Regions from separate parts of the Bacillus sp. LJBS17 genome, predicted to be linked through region 2. Evidence: riboswitches for the same ligand, from Rfam matches in the RefSeq annotation. Region 2 holds a riboswitch; each other region holds the start of a gene.
What was found. A riboswitch is a leader RNA that binds a small molecule or an ion and turns the genes downstream of it on or off. The one in region 2 is predicted to bind thiamine pyrophosphate.
Positions count from the first base shown of each region.

Region 1: linked by a shared signal. The riboswitch ahead of thiT (energy-coupled thiamine transporter ThiT) and the one ahead of thiC (phosphomethylpyrimidine synthase ThiC) in region 2 are both predicted to bind thiamine pyrophosphate.
Region 3: linked by a shared signal. The riboswitch ahead of ylmB (N-formyl-4-amino-5-aminomethyl-2-methylpyrimidine deformylase) and the one ahead of thiC (phosphomethylpyrimidine synthase ThiC) in region 2 are both predicted to bind thiamine pyrophosphate.

Region 1 covers NZ_CP079759.1:3,083,079-3,089,006, forward strand. The annotation lists rRNA gene KXZ66_RS15995 (23S ribosomal RNA) at 1-514, opposite strand, end outside; rRNA gene KXZ66_RS16000 (16S ribosomal RNA) at 685-2,230, opposite strand; TPP riboswitch at 2,695-2,796, shown strand; gene thiT (energy-coupled thiamine transporter ThiT) at 2,896-3,474, shown strand; gene KXZ66_RS16010 (GNAT family N-acetyltransferase) at 3,516-4,037, opposite strand; gene floT (flotillin lipid rafts scaffold protein FloT) at 4,055-5,584, opposite strand; gene KXZ66_RS16020 (NfeD family membrane protein) at 5,605-5,928, opposite strand, start outside.
Region 2 covers NZ_CP079759.1:932,391-938,318, reverse strand. The annotation lists gene senS (transcriptional regulator SenS) at 1-35, opposite strand, end outside; partial or broken gene KXZ66_RS04780 (BBE domain-containing protein) at 348-518, shown strand; gene thiC (phosphomethylpyrimidine synthase ThiC) at 556-2,328, opposite strand; TPP riboswitch at 2,461-2,568, opposite strand; gene KXZ66_RS04770 (Type 1 glutamine amidotransferase-like domain-containing protein) at 2,638-3,330, opposite strand; gene KXZ66_RS04765 (spore coat protein) at 3,372-3,644, shown strand; gene KXZ66_RS04760 (hypothetical protein) at 3,733-3,936, opposite strand; partial or broken gene spo0M (sporulation control protein Spo0M) at 4,078-4,838, shown strand; tRNA gene KXZ66_RS04750 (tRNA-Leu) at 4,917-4,998, opposite strand; tRNA gene KXZ66_RS04745 (tRNA-Leu) at 5,263-5,351, opposite strand; tRNA gene KXZ66_RS04740 (tRNA-Cys) at 5,359-5,429, opposite strand; tRNA gene KXZ66_RS04735 (tRNA-Gly) at 5,435-5,509, opposite strand; tRNA gene KXZ66_RS04730 (tRNA-Gln) at 5,559-5,630, opposite strand; tRNA gene KXZ66_RS04725 (tRNA-His) at 5,640-5,715, opposite strand; tRNA gene KXZ66_RS04720 (tRNA-Trp) at 5,740-5,813, opposite strand; tRNA gene KXZ66_RS04715 (tRNA-Tyr) at 5,819-5,903, opposite strand; tRNA gene KXZ66_RS04710 (tRNA-Thr) at 5,926-5,928, opposite strand, start outside.
Region 3 covers NZ_CP079759.1:1,584,155-1,590,082, forward strand. The annotation lists gene KXZ66_RS08210 (bacillopeptidase F) at 1-428, shown strand, start outside; gene spoIIGA (sigma-E processing peptidase SpoIIGA) at 622-1,551, shown strand; gene sigE (RNA polymerase sporulation sigma factor SigE) at 1,614-2,333, shown strand; gene sigG (RNA polymerase sporulation sigma factor SigG) at 2,473-3,255, shown strand; gene KXZ66_RS08230 (ABC transporter ATP-binding protein) at 3,403-4,197, shown strand; TPP riboswitch at 4,210-4,311, shown strand; gene ylmB (N-formyl-4-amino-5-aminomethyl-2-methylpyrimidine deformylase) at 4,399-5,679, shown strand; gene KXZ66_RS08240 (YlmC/YmxH family sporulation protein) at 5,762-5,928, shown strand, end outside.

The DNA of each region.
Region 1 (5,928 bases), 2.0 Mb from region 2:
CTCACGGTACTGGTTCACTATCGGTCACTAGGGAGTATTTAGCCTTGGGAGATGGTCCTCCCGGATTCCGACGGAATTTCACGTGTTCCGCCGTACTCAGGATCCACTCAGGAGAGAACGAAGTTTTGACTACAGGGCTGTTACCTCCTATGGCGGGCCTTTCCAGACCTCTTCATCTACCTCGTTCTTTTGTAACTCCGTACAGAGTGTCCTACAACCCCAAGAGGCAAGCCTCTTGGTTTGGGCTAATCCCGTTTCGCTCGCCGCTACTCAGGGAATCGCATTTGCTTTCTCTTCCTCCGGGTACTTAGATGTTTCAGTTCCCCGGGTCTGCCTTCTCATATCCTATGAATTCAGATATGGATACCACTCCATTACGAGTGGTGGGTTTCCCCATTCGGAAATCTCCGGATCAAAGCTTGCTTACAGCTCCCCGAAGCATATCGGTGTTCGTCCCGTCCTTCATCGGCTCCTAGTGCCAAGGCATCCACCGTGCGCCCTTTCTAACTTAACCGTTAAAAAGAATCACTATGTGATATCTTGTGTTACTAATTGAATGTGATGTCTACTGTTATCTAGTTTTCAAAGAACACGTTTCGAAGGAATGATCCTTCAAAACTAAACAAGACAGGGAACGTTCTGTTTATAAGACCCAAGGTCTTATATTCCGTATAATATCCTTAGAAAGGAGGTGATCCAGCCGCACCTTCCGATACGGCTACCTTGTTACGACTTCACCCCAATCATCTGTCCCACCTTCGGCGGCTGGCTCCTAAAAGGTTACCTCACCGACTTCGGGTGTTACAAACTCTCGTGGTGTGACGGGCGGTGTGTACAAGCTCGGGAACGTATTCACCGCGGCATGCTGATCCGCGATTACTAGCGATTCCAGCTTCACGCAGTCGAGTTGCAGACTGCGATCCGAACTGAGAACAGATTTGTGGGATTGGCTTAACCTCGCGGTTTCGCTGCCCTTTGTTCTGTCCATTGTAGCACGTGTGTAGCCCAGGTCATAAGGGGCATGATGATTTGACGTCATCCCCACCTTCCTCCGGTTTGTCACCGGCAGTCACCTTAGAGTGCCCAACTGAATGCTGGCAACTAAGATCAAGGGTTGCGCTCGTTGCGGGACTTAACCCAACATCTCACGACACGAGCTGACGACAACCATGCACCACCTGTCACTCTGCCCCCGAAGGGGACGTCCTATCTCTAGGATTGTCAGAGGATGTCAAGACCTGGTAAGGTTCTTCGCGTTGCTTCGAATTAAACCACATGCTCCACCGCTTGTGCGGTACCGTCAATTCCTTTGAGTTTCAGTCTTGCGACCGTACTCCCCAGGCGGAGTGCTTAATGCGTTAGCTGCAGCACTAAGGGGCGGAAACCCCCTAACACTTAGCACTCATCGTTTACGGCGTGGACTACCAGGGTATCTAATCCTGTTCGCTCCCCACGCTTTCGCTCCTCAGCGTCAGTTACAGACCAGAGAGTCGCCTTCGCCACTGGTGTTCCTCCACATCTCTACGCATTTCACCGCTACACGTGGAATTCCACTCTCCTCTTCTGCACTCAAGTTCCCCAGTTTCCAATGACCCTCCCCGGTTGAGCCGGGGGCTTTCACATCAGACTTAAGAAACCGCCTGCGAGCCCTTTACGCCCAATAATTCCGGACAACGCTTGCCACCTACGTATTACCGCGGCTGCTGGCACGTAGTTAGCCGTGGCTTTCTGGTTAGGTACCGTCAAGGTACCGCCCTATTCGAACGGTACTTGTTCTTCCCTAACAACAGAGCTTTACGATCCGAAAACCTTCATCACTCACGCGGCGTTGCTCCGTCAGACTTTCGTCCATTGCGGAAGATTCCCTACTGCTGCCTCCCGTAGGAGTCTGGTAGTGTCTCAGTCCCAGTGTGGCCGATCACCCTCTCAGGTCGGCTACGCATCGTTGCCTTGGTGAGCCGTTACCTCACCAACTAGCTAATGCGCCGCGGGTCCATCTGTAAGTGGTAGCCGAAGCCACCTTTTATGTTTGAACCATGCGGTTCAAACAACCATCCGGTATTAGCCCCGGTTTCCCGGAGTTATCCCAGTCTTACAGGCAGGTTACCCACGTGTTACTCACCCGTCCGCCGCTAACATCAGGGAGCAAGCTCCCATCTGTCCGCTCGACTTGCATGTATTAGGCACGCCGCCAGCGTTCGTCCTGAGCCAGGATCAAACTCTCCGATAAATGGATCACAGGTTAAGTTCACCGCATCCTGCGGCGACACCTGTGTGACCTGCGTCGTGCAGGCCCTAGTTTGACTGACTACGCACATCGCTGTGCGATTTATAAAAATGAATTAACAGGTACGTTTTGTCTTGTTTAGTTTTCAAAGATCATTTCGTCACTTCTCAATGAAGCAGCTTTACTAATATAACATTCAGCTTCTTTTTTGTCAACAACTTTTTTCAAGTTGTTTTGAAGCATCTAGTTTGTGTCCGCTGTGCATCAGCGACGTTTAATAATATAACACCTCTATTTATTTATTGCAATAGTTTTTTTAAAAAATCTATAAAACAAATAAACTATAATCCTCGCCATGATTTCTAAAGCGTGTGTATCATATAACTTTCTTAAAAGAACATATACATCAGTCATGTGATCTTGTTGTTTTTTTCGTTTTCTTGTATAGTAGAAACGAACTAAATACTGATGACCACAAGGGGAGCATTAAAGCTGAGAGTGAGCGGTTTCGTTCTGACCCTTTGAACCTGTTAGTTAACGCTGGCGTAGGGATGTGGCAAAGTCAAATGAATTGCAGATCGTAAAGCAGTGCGTGGAACTTTTCTCATCCTTCCGCGTGCTGCTTTTTTGTTGTCCTTTTGGTTGTCTGTCAATGGAAGGAGATAGATATGAATCAATCTAAGCAACTGGTTCGCCTTATTGAAATTGCCATTATGACAGCGGCAGCCGTTATTTTAGACATTGTCTCAGGAATGTTTCTTAGCATGCCTCAAGGAGGCTCGGTCTCCATCATGATGATTCCGATCTTTTTAATTTCGTTTCGCTGGGGTGTCAAAGCAGGTCTTACTACAGGTTTGTTGACAGGTCTAGTACAAATAGCAATCGGAAACTTGTTTGCTCAACATCCTGTACAGCTATTGTTAGATTACATTGTCGCTTTCGCGGCAATCGGCATAAGCGGCTGTTTCGCTTCTTCAGTCCGTAAAGCCGCTGTATCAAAAACAAAAGGGAAATTGATTGTTTCAGTGGTCAGCGCAGTTTTTATCGGCAGTTTGCTGCGCTATGCCGCGCATGTCATTTCAGGAGCTGTGTTTTTCGGTAGCTTTGCTCCAAAAGGAACACCGGTATGGATTTATTCTTTAACTTATAATGCGACTTACATGGTACCTTCATTCATTATTTGTGCAATTGTCCTATGTTTATTATTTATGACAGCACCCCGTCTGCTTAAAAGTGACAAAGCGTAAAAGTAACAATCCCCCAGCGAATTCCGCTGGGGGATTGTTCGTTATCTGTTAAGAAGTGTTTTTAAAGCTGAAAGATCCGGCCAGCCAAGACCTACTTCTTTCAACCTTACTCCGGCAATTTCAAAGTTGTCCTCCGCTACTCTTTCAGGTGAATAGGCCTGATAAAATATAATCGAGGGATTCTGCTCAATAACCCAAACAAACATACTTGAAAACCCATGTTGAAGCAAATACTCCGCTCCTTTTGCTAAGAGCGCCCTGCCTGCACCTTGCCGCTGGCGCTCTTCCAGAAGATAAATAGCGTATAACTCGCCGTCATAGCCTTCTTGTTCAGAGCGAATAGGTCCAAATGAAGCAAAGCCGAATACTGAACCCTTTTCGTCCTGAGCAACAAATACTCCCTTTAACGAGCGACTTTTCCATTTGTCTTCAAATTCCTTATAGTTCAGGCTGTTTAAATAATCAATCGGGATAATTTCGTGGTATGTTGACCTCCAGCTGTCTACATGCACTTTTGCAATGTCCTTTATATCCTCTAACTTCGCTTCACGTACAGTTACCATACGGTTCTGCCCTTTCCTTACTCTGATTTTTGGATCGTTTTGGCTTCTTTGATTTCATTTGTTAATTCATTAATGCTTTGTTTTACGTTTCCTTTTCCTGAAAAGTTCTCAAGCATTTCTTTTACATCAATTCCTGAGGATGCTTTTAAACTTTCTTGCAAACTTGACATTAAGTTCGTCGCATAGCTGGTTACTTTGTTTGCTCCGCTTGATTCACCGCTTCCTCCTGTATCGACAACGGTGATTTTATCAATATTTGAAAGAGGTGCCGCTGCTTGTTTCGCGTATTCCGGAAGCATTTTGACAATCATATCGAAAATCGCCGCCTGCCCGTACTGTTCAAAAGCAGCCGCAATTTTCTCTTTTGCTTCCGCTTCTGCAAGACCTTTCAGGCGGATAACCTCTGCCTCTGTCTCTCCTTTCGCTTTTTCCGCTTCTGCTTTTGCTAGCCCGTCAATTCTTACTTTTTCCGCCTCAGCCTTTGCCATTGCTTCTATACTGTACTTCTTGGCATCGGCTTCCGCGAGCTGTTTGGCTTTCTCAGCTGCTGCGGACTGCTCAACAGAATAACGGTCTGCATCGGCTTTTTTCTTTACCTCTGAGTCGTATTGACGTTCACGGCGAAGAATTTCTTTTTCTTCTAGTTCTATTTGTTTTTGGCGTTCGATAATTTTAACCTGCATTTCCTGCTCTGTGACTTGCTGGCGCGCTCTGGCAGTCTCTAAATCATATGCTTGGTCGGCATTCGCTTTTGCCGTATCTTGTTCTCTGCGAAATTCAGCCATTTTGAGCTGATTGAGTTTTTCAGCTTCAGCGATTTCCGTCGCCCGTTCAAGTTCTGATTTTTTTGCGTCTTTATCGGCTTCTGCCCGCTTAATTCGGGTTTCTTTATCAGCCTCTGCTGTTGCGATATCAGCATCGCGTTTTACTTGGGCAATTCTCGGTTTCCCTAATGATTCAAGATAACCGTTTTTATCACGAACATCTTTAATGGTAAACGAGACGATTACAAGCCCCATTTTCGCGAGATCCTGTGAAGCGACACGCTGCACCTCTTGAGAGAATTTTTCTCTGTTTTTATAGATTTCTTCTACTGTCATTGAGCCGAGAATGGAACGAAGGTGGCCTTCTAAAACCTCCCGCGCTTCCTGCTCACGGTCGTCTTTTGATTTCCCTAAAAATTGTTCGGCTGCTGTAGCGATTTCTCCTATAGAACCGCCGATTTTAATAATCGCAGTTCCATCGGCCATTACTGGCACTCCTTGTTCTGTATAGACTTCAGGTGTCGAAACATCGAGTTTGCTTGATAATAGGCTTAGCGGCTCTGCCTGCTGGAAGACGGGAAGGACAAAGGTTCCTCCGCCGCGGACGATTTTAATACGGTTGCCGCCTTCATCGACATGAACATTTTTATTGCCCAGATAGCTCCCCGTTACAATTAACGCTTCATCAGGCCCTGCTGTACGATACTTCGTAATAAACACAGCTATTAGTGCAATTAATAAAAAGAATACAACTCCGATGATCATTATAATCGGCATTGTCATATCAAATTCCTCCTTGTATATTAAATGGGTTCATGCGGAGTAACCGAAAGAACTCCGTTGTTAATATCTACGACTAACACCGTTGTCCCGTAACTGATCTGCTGATTATCAAAACTGACCGCTGACTTTGAAATGGTCCCGCCTATCCCTTCTATGACCACTTCACCAAACCCGTCAACCGGCACAGCTGTAATCACTTTACCGAGTCTTCCTCTGAGATCATCTTCTCTATATGCCAATGATTCTTCTGCAGATGATAATGGTACCAGTACAAAGATGTGAAGCAATACCACCAGCATGATCGAAAGGATGCAAGATAAAAGCGCAATCAGCAAGCTTGACAG
Region 2 (5,928 bases):
AATCGTTTTCTCCCCTTTTCTTTTTTGACTCCCATCAATAATCCCTCCTTTTTCATACAAAAAAGGCCCTTATCTAAAAGATAAGAGCCTTCGGTGTCCCGATCAGCGCGATAAATTTGAAAAATTTGTACTGACCATGTTAATTCATACAATACCGACCTGTCAACTATTTTTTGAGGGTATTGATACTATATCAGATTGCATCCCCGCTTTTTCCTTATACACTCTTATCCCCTGACGCATAAGCTAGAGAAACTAGAATACGAGAGAAAGAGATGTGGGTGTGTGGAAAAGACAAAATTGACCGGACGTATCGTGACACGGGATGATCCGGACTTTCGAGTTAAACGATGGGAGACTACGTAAATTGGCCAGATATCAAAATCAGAAACTGGCCAAGAACATATTACGGCGAAAACGTTGAACGACTCCGCCGTGTCAAAACGAAATATGATCCAGAAAATGTTTTCCGCTTTGAACAGAGTATTCCTCCGCTTCGACGCTCTCTGTTTTTCTAAAAAAATGAAGATGGAGCATTCTCCATCTTCATCTTATTTATTGATATAAATTGCTTCCCGTATCGACAAACTCTTTTGCTTTTTCTTTTAATCCTTTATTTATGGCTTCTGCTTCACTGAGATCGTTTTTCTTTGCATAATCCCGAATATCCTGTGAAATTCTCATGCTGCAAAATTTCGGGCCGCACATGGAACAAAAGTGAGCGGTTTTTGCTCCTTCAGCAGGCAGGGTTTCATCATGGTATTCAAGGGCTCTCTCCGGATCAAGAGATAAATTAAACTGATCCCGCCAGCGGAATTCAAAACGGGCTTTCGATAACGCATCATCCCGGATTTGCGCTCCGGGATGCCCTTTTGCAAGGTCTGCCGCATGCGCAGCGATCTTATATGTAATGACTCCTTCACGAACATCATCACGGTTTGGCAGCCCCAAATGCTCCTTCGGCGTTACATAACAAAGCATTGCTGTCCCATACCAGCCGATCATCGCCGCTCCGATCGCTGAAGTAATATGGTCATATCCCGGAGCAATATCCGTTGTCAACGGCCCCAATGTGTAAAAAGGCGCTTCTTTACAAATGTCCATTTGTTTATCGACGTTCTCTTTGATTTTATGCATCGGAACATGTCCAGGACCCTCAATCATCACCTGAACATCATGCTTCCAGGCAATTTGCGTCAGCTCTCCAAGCGTCTCTAATTCAGCAAACTGCGCTTCGTCATTGGCATCAGCAATTGATCCGGGACGCAAACCATCCCCAAGTGAGAAAGCAATATCATACATTTTCATAATCTCACATATTTCTTCAAAATGTGTGTATAAAAAGCTTTCTTGATGATGAGCCAGACACCACTGCGCCATAATCGCTCCCCCGCGTGACACAATACCAGTTGTCCGTTTGGCAGTCAGCGGTACATACCTAAGCAAAACACCCGCGTGAATCGTAAAATAATCCACTCCCTGCTCTGCCTGCTCGATTAGCGTATCACGATAAATCTCCCACGTTAAATCCTCCGCTACGCCGTTTACTTTTTCAAGCGCCTGATAAATCGGAACAGTTCCCACAGGCACGGGGCAATTGCGGATAATCCATTCACGCGTCGTATGAATATCTTTTCCGGTAGAGAGATCCATCATCGTATCCGCTCCCCAGCGGATGGCCCACGTCATTTTTTCCACTTCTTCTTCAATGGATGACGTAACCGCTGAATTCCCGATATTCGCATTAATCTTCACATGAAAATTCCGGCCGATAATCATTGGCTCACTTTCAGGGTGATTAATGTTTGAAGGAATAATCGCCCGGCCGCTGGCTACCTCGTCTCTGACGAATTCAGGAGACACATGCTCACGAATGGCGATAAATTCCATCTCAGGTGTAATGATCCCCTTTTTTGCATAGTGCATTTGTGTGACATTTTGACCTGCCTTCGCCCTCAGCGGTTTCCGCTTTAATCCTGGGTAGCTTACGTTTGGATTTGCTTTTTTATAACCGTTATCTTCTGGTTTTATAGCCCGACCTTCATACTCTTCCACGTCACCGCGCTCTGTGATCCATTTTTGGCGGAGCGGCTTTAATCCTTCTTGAATATTAATGGTTACTTCAGGGTCCGTATACGGTCCGCTTGTATCATAGACACGCACAGGCGCGTTTTCCTCTTCGCCGAACGATCCCGTCGTCGGACTCAATAGGATCTCCCTCATCGGCACTTGGATGTCCGAAGAAGAACCCTCCACGTATACCTTCTTGCTGCCTGAAAAACTTGACATAATGGAAATGTTGGCTTGCTGCACTGAATTGTTTTGCATTACTTTTCCTTCCCCTCTCTACGTTTGAAAGGACAAAATCAAGCCCATAACCAGCACAAAAAACCGGATTCATATAAATGAACCCGGTTACAGTCAGAAAGAAACATATTATTGCCCAGCAAGACAATAACAAAAACAATTCCTCTACTTCCCCACGCTGGTACGAACCAGATCAGGTCCAAAGGGTTAAGAAGCTTACCTTCTCTCTCAGCCCGAAAGCGGGCACCCCCAGTAACTATTGATTTCGCACTCATCTTATCATAAAATCAATCTGAAAAAAAGAGGAATATAGATAATATTCAGCCAATTTCACCCTAAATATTTGACCGGCAACGGAATTTCAGCTATTTCATGTTCAGCCATCATCACCCGATATGCCTTTCCTTCCGACCTTGAACTCACAGTCTGAAACAGCTGATCATTTATGAAATGGAGAGCAGCCCCATCATCCGCTGCATAGCCACTGCATAAGAACTTGTTAGATATCAGCTGGTGGTATGCCGGTCTCCGATCCTTTTCCCCGTCATAATGGGGACAAAAGCTCCCTTGCAAAAAACCTAAACTTTTCAAACTTGTCAGCGGTCCGGCTGAATCCGTCACCCCTTCTTCAAACCAGCAGATCGCACCGGCACTTAATCCAGCTAAAACCACACCGTTCTTCCATGCTTCCCTAAGAATCTGGTCAAGCCCCCACTCTTTCCATAACACAAGTAAATTCCGCGTATTTCCCCCGCCAACATAAATCACGTCCATTTCCATAACAAAAGAAGTTAAATCTGTTGATGGCGGCTTAAACAAAGATAAGTGAGACGGCACACAATCCAGTGTTTGAAATGCATGATAAAACCGCTGAATATAGTTTTGGGAATCTCCGCTCGCCGTCGGCAAAAAACAAATACGAGGCTGCTCTCGTTTTGATTGATTGAGGATATATTGATCGAGGGACAAATTATCCGGCTCCATCGAAAAACCCCCGCCCCCCATCGCAATAATCTGCTTCATCATCACACCCCCCAACAAAATTTGTTGCTTATTATAGCATTTTGTATAGAAGCAAGAAACAAAGCCAAATACTTTCTTATCAGGAGCTGCTAAAAAAACAAAGGGGGTGGTTTCCCATTGAACAAAGTCTTTGTCCCAAAGATATTCTTGATTTGTTAACAACAATAAAAACCAGCATTAACAAATACACTGTCGCAATAACAGAAGCCGAAAATCCCCACATCAGAATAGCATTGCATGATCAATTAGATACAACTGTTTATCTCCATGATGAACTGTCAGATCTTCTGTTAGAAAAGGGATGGCTCGGGTGAGCAATTCCAAATCAAATCGATTAGATTTATCTTACAGCAAAGACCACAAAAAGAGACGGGATCTCAAAGATGAGATGCCGTCTCTTTTTTATTGCTCCACTCTTCTTAAAGCCTCATTTACCGTTTCTTTTATAAACGCGTCTTCACCGCTTAATCGGTCTAAACTGAGATCGCCGTTTCTCAGCCTTTCGGAAATATTGTTTATATCCTCCTCTACTGTGATTTGCAGCTCACCAGCCAAAAACATTCTGTGTAATTCATCTGCAACCAAACTTTCTTTATTCACTTCCATCCACTCCTTTATTTTCAATATTATTCTTAGTCTGTCCCTAGGCCGAGACGAATAATAGGAAAAAAGTATGAATCAAACGAATCTTTTTTCCTCCTTCTTGCGTATATCTGTTGAGAAAAAAGAAAAAGGGGAAGATCTAACATGTCATTTTTTAAGAAACTTGCGGCAAGTGCCGGAATTGGAGCTGCAAAAGTAGATACAATTTTAGAAAAAGACGCATATTTTCCAGGAGAAGAAGTACAGGGAACGGTACATGTCAAAGGCGGAAAAATCGCTCAGGACATCCGTTATATCGATTTACAGCTTAGCACACGGTATGTCATTGTAAAAGACGATGAAGAGCACCGGAAATACGCTACAATTCATTCTTTCCGGGTCACTGGTTCATTTACCATACAGCCTGGTGAAGAGCATCAATTTCCGTTTACATTCACTCTGCCTCTAGATACGCCGATGACTGTAGGGAAAGTAGAGGTTGCCGTGGTGACAGACCTTGACATTCAAGGCGGTATCGATAAATCCGATCATGACCGCATTTTCGGATTGAAAATGTGCTGGAAGCAATCGAAAACCTGGGCTTCCGTCTTAACGAAGCAGACTGTGAACAAGCGCCCTACTTCCGACGCCGCCTTCCGTTCGTTCAAGAATTCGAATTCGTTCCGACTTCCGGATATTATCGTCAGATGCTTGATGAATTAGAGCTCATTTTCCTTTTAGACGAAGACGGTTTGGAAATCATTTTCGAAGTCGACCGCAGGGCAAGAGGACTGCGAGGATGGCTGGAAGAGATGTATAATGACGGAGAACAGCTTGTACGCGTCCGTTTCAGCCAATCAGAGCTTGAAGATGCAGAAGAGCTTGAAGAGGTGTTAGAAGAGATCTTAGACCAATACGCTGAGTAAGTATAAAAAGGAGCCTCGGCTCCTTTTCTTTAATAAAAAATAAAAACCCGTGTCTATTAAGAAACGGGTTTTTCAGTATACCGGTGGTCGGGGTCGAACCGACACTCCAGAAGGAACACGATTTTGAGTCGTGCGCGTCTGCCAATTCCGCCACACCGGCAAGTTTTACGTCGTATCTAACCGACGAATATAACTATATCATGGATCTCATAAAGTGTCAACGTATTTCAAAAAAGTTTTTTTGGAAATAAAAATAAAAGTGTTGAAAGACTAGCTATACAGCCGCTTTATAATAGGCCTCGGAACTTAACTTGTTATGATAAAACAAAGCATTAAAAAAATGATCTACTTATGTAGATCATTAATATGATTAGTTATAATGATAAAACACAAACACCAATTCAACTTACCATGTAAGTAAAATTGGTGCCGAGGGCCGGACTTGAACCGGCACGGTAGTCACCTACCGCAGGATTTTAAGTCCTGTGTGTCTGCCAATTCCACCACCCCGGCAATAAGAAGGCGACACCCGGATTCGAACCGGGGATAAAGGTTTTGCAGACCTCTGCCTTACCACTTGGCTATGCCGCCGTAATTGGAGCGGAAGACGGGATTCGAACCCGCGACCCCCACCTTGGCAAGGTGGTGTTCTACCACTGAACTACTTCCGCATTTTAAATGGACTTAATACATTATATGCAGTTGATATAAAAAGTGAGACTGGGCTAGCTGGATTCGAACCAACGCATGACGGAGTCAAAGTCCGTTGCCTTACCGCTTGGCTATAGCCCAATGATAATATGGGGCGATTGATGGGAATCGAACCCACGAGTGCCAGAGCCACAATCTGGTGCGTTAACCACTTCGCCACAACCGCCATAATCTCAAGATGTCATAAATTTGGCAGGGGCAGTAGGAATCGAACCCACACCGGAGGTTTTGGAGACCTCTGTTCTACCGTTAAACTATGCCCCTATAAATGGTGGAGGGGGGCAGATTCGAACTGCCGAACCCTGAGGGAGCGGATTTACAGTCCGCCGCGTTTAGCCACTTCGCTACCCCTCCACATTAAATTTTGAAAAAACAGTGC
Region 3 (5,928 bases), 650 kb from region 2:
CCCGGATTCTTTTGGAGAATGGAAGCAATGAAATCAAGGTGATTGCTACAGACTTAGCAGGCAACAAAACGACGAAAAAGGCTGTCATTGATGTCAATTTTGACAAGCCTGTCATTTCTGGCTTAATTCCGGGAGAGGATAAAAACTTAAAAGCCGGTGAATCTGTGAAAATCGCTTTCTCAAGCGCTGAGGATTTAGATGCAACGTTTATCATTCGTATGCCGCTGACCAATGCAAGAGCGAGTGTGCAAAATGCCACCGAACTCCCGTTAAGAGAAATCTCTCCGGGGAGATATGAAGGCTATTGGACAGCCACTTCTTCTATTAAAGCAAAAGGAGCAAAAGTAGAAGTGATCGTCCGAGATGATTATGGAAATGAAACAAGAAAAACTGCGAATGGAAAACTTAATATCAACACAGAAAATTAAGTGGAAAAAAGCTGCCGTCATTGGCAGCTTTTTTTATATCCTCTCATTATACTTCCTCGACAAATTAAGCAGATTTCCCTGAAAAATTGTATTTTCCTCTCAACATTAATTGACAGACTTTCCCACAGAGCTTGCTTTATACTTATGAAGCAAGAAGGGGAACAGCGTGAGGCAAGAAAGAAAGGAGTCAGATGTGAAAATCTATTTAGATGTCATTTGGCTGTTAAACTTTTGTTTTGATGCACTTTTGCTTTTGCTCACGGCATTTATTTTAAAACGGCATGTAAAAAAAAGAAGACTGGTAGGCGGAGCGTTCATCGGTTCCAGTATTGTCCTTTTGATGTTTACTCCTTTTTCGCCGATTGTTGAACATCCGGCTGGGAAGCTAGCTTTTTCAGTTGTGATTGTGGTGGTGACATTTGGCTTTAAAAGATTTCGGTTTTTCTTTCAAAATTTGTTTTCCTTTTATTTTGCCACTTTTTTAATGGGGGGAGGAATTATCGGAGCCCATTCTTTGCTGCAGTCAAATTCTATTGTTCAAAACGGTGTCATGATTACCAATCAAACAGGGTTTGGAGACCCGATCAGCTGGTTGTTTATTGTTGGTGGCTTTCCAGCATTATGGTTTTTTTCTAAAAGAAGAATTGAAGATATTGAAACAAAAAACATTCAATATGAGGAACGAGTCAGCGTGCAGGCAGATTTGGGCAGCCAAACACTTCATGTCAGAGGCCTGATTGATTCCGGTAATCAGCTGTACGATCCTCTTACAAAAACACCGGTAATGATCATTTACATTGATAAACTGGAGCCGATTTTCGGAACAGCCGAAACGATGATCATTCGAAACACAGACCCATTGGAAGCCATCGAACAGCTCGATGATTCCTTTCGCTTTTTAGATAAAATGAGGTTGATTCCATACAGGGGAGTTGGTCAGCAAAATCAATTTTTATTATGCGTTAAACCGGATCACGTAACGATTATGACAAAAGAAGAAATGATCTCTGCAGATAAATGTTTAATCGGCATCAGCACAACAAAGCTGTCGGCAGATGGAGAGTTTGACGCGATTATTCATCCGAAAATGCTTTCGGGCAAGGCTGTCAAACACGTTTCATAATGTTCGCAAATGTCCGTTACTTATCATACTCAAACGGCGTGACATTTAGAAGGGAGAGGAAGATGAAAAAACTGAAATTACGGTTGACGCACCTCTGGTATAAGCTGCTGATGAAACTTGGGCTGAAAAGTGATGAAGTCTATTACATAGGCGGGAGTGAAGCCCTGCCGCCTCCATTATCTAAAGATGAGGAGCAGGTTTTGTTAATGAAGCTCCCAAACGGCGATCAGGCGGCGCGCGCCATTCTAATTGAACGCAATTTGCGTCTGGTCGTATATATCGCCCGTAAATTTGAAAATACGGGAATTAATATAGAGGATTTAATCAGCATCGGTACCATCGGTCTAATCAAAGCTGTGAATACATTCAATCCAGAAAAGAAAATCAAGCTTGCTACCTATGCCTCCCGGTGTATAGAAAATGAAATCCTGATGTATTTAAGAAGAAATAACAAAATCCGTTCAGAGGTTTCCTTTGATGAACCGCTTAATATTGATTGGGACGGCAATGAGCTTTTGCTTTCTGATGTGCTCGGCACTGACGATGACATCATCACTAAAGACATAGAAGCTAACGTCGATAAAAAGCTTTTGAAAAAAGCGCTTGAACAGCTTAATGAGAGAGAAAAGCAAATCATGGAGCTGCGGTTTGGGCTTGTCGGTGAAGAAGAAAAAACCCAAAAGGATGTAGCGGATATGATGGGGATTTCTCAGTCTTATATTTCGCGGCTTGAGAAAAGAATTATAAAAAGATTGAGAAAAGAGTTCAACAAAATGGTGTAAAAAATTTTATGGTTAGAACCCCTTGATTTTACAGGGATTTCCTGATTTCGACAGTTTTTCGGTCTGAGTGCAGTGCATATTTTTCCCACCCAAGGAGATACTTAACGTTGTACAGCAGCTCCTGTAGGGAGGGAAAAAAGTGTCGAGAAATAAAGTCGAAATCTGCGGGGTGGATACCTCCAAATTACCAGTACTCAAGAATGAAGAGATGAGAAAGCTGTTTAGGCAGCTGCAGGATGAAGGCGATGATTCAGCAAGAGAAAAGCTTGTAAACGGGAACTTGCGTCTTGTCTTAAGTGTCATTCAACGATTTAATAACAGAGGGGAGTATGTTGATGACTTATTTCAAGTCGGCTGCATCGGACTAATGAAATCCATTGATAATTTTGACCTAAGCCACAATGTTAAGTTTTCAACATACGCTGTACCTATGATTATCGGAGAGATCCGCAGGTATTTACGCGATAATAACCCGATCCGTGTCTCAAGATCACTCCGGGACATCGCTTACAAGGCGCTTCAGGTAAGAGAGCGGTTAATCAGTGAGACAAGCAAGGAGCCGACTGCAGAAGACATCGCAAAAGTTCTTGAAGTACCGCATGAGGAAATTGTATTTGCGCTTGATGCCATCCAGGATCCGGTTTCTCTATTTGAACCGATCTATAACGACGGCGGAGACCCGATCTATGTGATGGACCAAATCAGTGATGAGCGTAACACAGATTCACAATGGATTGAAGAGCTGGCTTTAAAAGAGGGCATGAGAAGGCTGAATGATAGGGAAAAAATGATTTTGAGAAAGCGATTCTTCCAAGGGAAAACCCAAATGGAAGTCGCCGAGGAAATCGGAATTTCTCAAGCGCAGGTGTCCAGACTTGAAAAAGCGGCTATCAAACAAATGAATAAAAATATTCATCAATAATGAAAAGCCTTTAAAACGATGTTGTTTTAAAGGCTTTTCTATTGATTATGGATGGTTTACGTTTTGGAAAAAGTAAGGTATCCTAGTTCGTACAAAGTTTTATGAAAATTAAAACAATTATAAAAGGCAATAAAGAGGAGGACCACGATGATTTTGCAGCTTGACAATGTCTCACTAAAACGGAATGGGAAATGGATACTGAGAGATATTCATTGGAAGGTGGAAGAAAAGGAAAATTGGGTGCTTTACGGCCTAAATGGCGCCGGGAAGACAGCGCTGTTAAATATGCTTTGCTCTTATTATTTTCCAACATCAGGCGAGATGCAGGTGCTTGGCCATGAATTTGGCAAAACAGAGCTTGGGGAAAAGCTCAGACGTAAAATTGGCCTCGTCTCAGCAGCTCTTCAGCAAAAATTGTATCCGGCAGATTCAGCCTTTGAAATTGCTTTGAGCGGAGCTTACGCTTCGATTGGGTTATATGAAACGCCAAGTAAGAAAACCAGGGAAAAAGCGATTGGTTTGTTAGAGGACTTGGGAGCAATTGAATATGCCGATCGCCGCTATGAAACCCTTTCTCAAGGGGAAAAACAAAGAGCATTGATTGCTAGAGCACTAATGGCCGATCCGGAGCTGCTGATACTGGATGAACCAGTCACAGGACTGGATTTTATTGCCCGGGAAAAGCTGTTAGATACGATTACATACATTGCAAACAAAGAAAATGCACCATCTATCCTTTATGTGACTCATCATGCTGAAGAAATTTTGCCTGTCTTTGATAAAGCCCTTTTATTAAAACAGGGAGAGGTCTTTGGATCCGGAGAAATAAAGGAAATGCTTACTAATCAAATACTTTCCGCTTTTTTTGATACGCCAATCCATGTATTATGGAATCAAGATCGGCCGTTTTTAACTAGAGCTGAGCCGATAACGAATGCCTGACAAATATATATAGATTCATCCTAGGGGTGCTTTGCGAAGCTGAGAGAGACGTTGTCTCAACCCTTTTGACCTGATCTGGATCATGCCAGCGGAGGGAAGCGGTGAAAAGCGGAGTACATCGGACTCCGTTTGTTTTTATTAAGCCGTTTCATCACATTTGAAACGGCTTATTTGATTTTAAAGAATAGGAGCGGATTTACATTGGATCAACAAATAGACTCTTTGCAAAAAAAAGTGGAAGAACATAAGGAGGAGCTTATTCAGCTTGCGAAAACGCTAATTTCTTATCAAACACCTGCTCCGCCTGCAAGAAATACAGAGGGCATTCAGTCATGGATTGCGGGATATTTAAATGAATTGGGATTCTCGATCGACAAATGGGATGTGTACCCTGGAGATCCCAATGTTGTAGGGAAGCTAAAAGGAACAGATTCAGCAGATTATTATAGCCTGATTATCAATGGCCATGTAGATGTGGCAGAGGTAAAAGAGGATGAAAAATGGGAGCATGATCCATTTCATCCAATTGAAAAAAACGGTCTCTTAATCGGTCGAGGCGCTTCCGATATGAAGGGCGGAATGGCTTGTGTGTTGTTTGCTGTCAAATTGATTCGTGAAGCAGGCATTGAACTTCCCGGTGATCTGATTCTGCAATCGGTTATCGGGGAGGAAGTTGGAGAAGCCGGCACGCTTGAATGCTGCAAGAGGGGCTACCACGCTGATTTTGCAATTGTCGCGGATACGAGCGATATGCATATTCAAGGCCAAGGCGGTGTCATTACAGGCTGGATCGAAATCAAAAGCAGTCAAACATTTCATGATGGAACGAGACGGAATATGATCCACGCAGGGGGAGGAACATTCGGAGCAAGCGCAATTGAAAAAATGGCGAAAATCATTGCGGGGCTCGGTGAACTTGAGCGCCACTGGTCTATTATGAAAAGTTATCCCGGCTTTAAACCTGGAACAAATACAATTAACCCGGCTGTTATAGAAGGCGGCAGACATGCGGCTTTTATAGCGGACGAATGCCGGCTGTGGATCACAGTCCATTTTTATCCGAATGAAACCCATGACCAAGTGGCAGCGGAAATAGAAGATTACGTCAATCCGCTGAGTGACAGTGATATTTGGCTTAGGGAAAACCGCCCTGTATTCAAGTGGGGAGGCTCATCTATGATAGAAGACAGAGGAGAAATTTTTCCGGCATTGGAAGTTGACCCTGGCCACCCAGGCGTCTTAGCGCTAACTGCCTCTCATCAGAAAGTGAAACGGGAGTGTCCAATTATTGACGTTTCTCAATCAGTTACAGATGGCGGATGGCTGTATGATGCCGGTATTCCATGCGTAATATACGGTCCTGGAGATCTGCACAATGCACACTCTGTGAACGAGAAGGTATCGATTGAGCAGCTAGTAGAGTATACAAAAATTATACTCGATTTTATCATCAGCTGGTGCAGCCGGAAAAAAGAGCAATGACATGAAAATTTCTTCTTGCTGACAAGGTTCAGCCTGCCCGTTCATATACTTGAACAAAAGGACGGAAAAAGGACGTGATGGAATGATCAGCATTTCAGAATTTCAGGTAAAGGATGTCGTCAATGTCTCAAACGGAAAAAAGCTGGGGAGTATTGGTGATATTGATATCAATGTGACCACTGGTAAAATTCAGGCGATCATACTAGGAGGAAATGGGAAAGTTCTCGGATTTTTTGGAAAAGAAGAGGA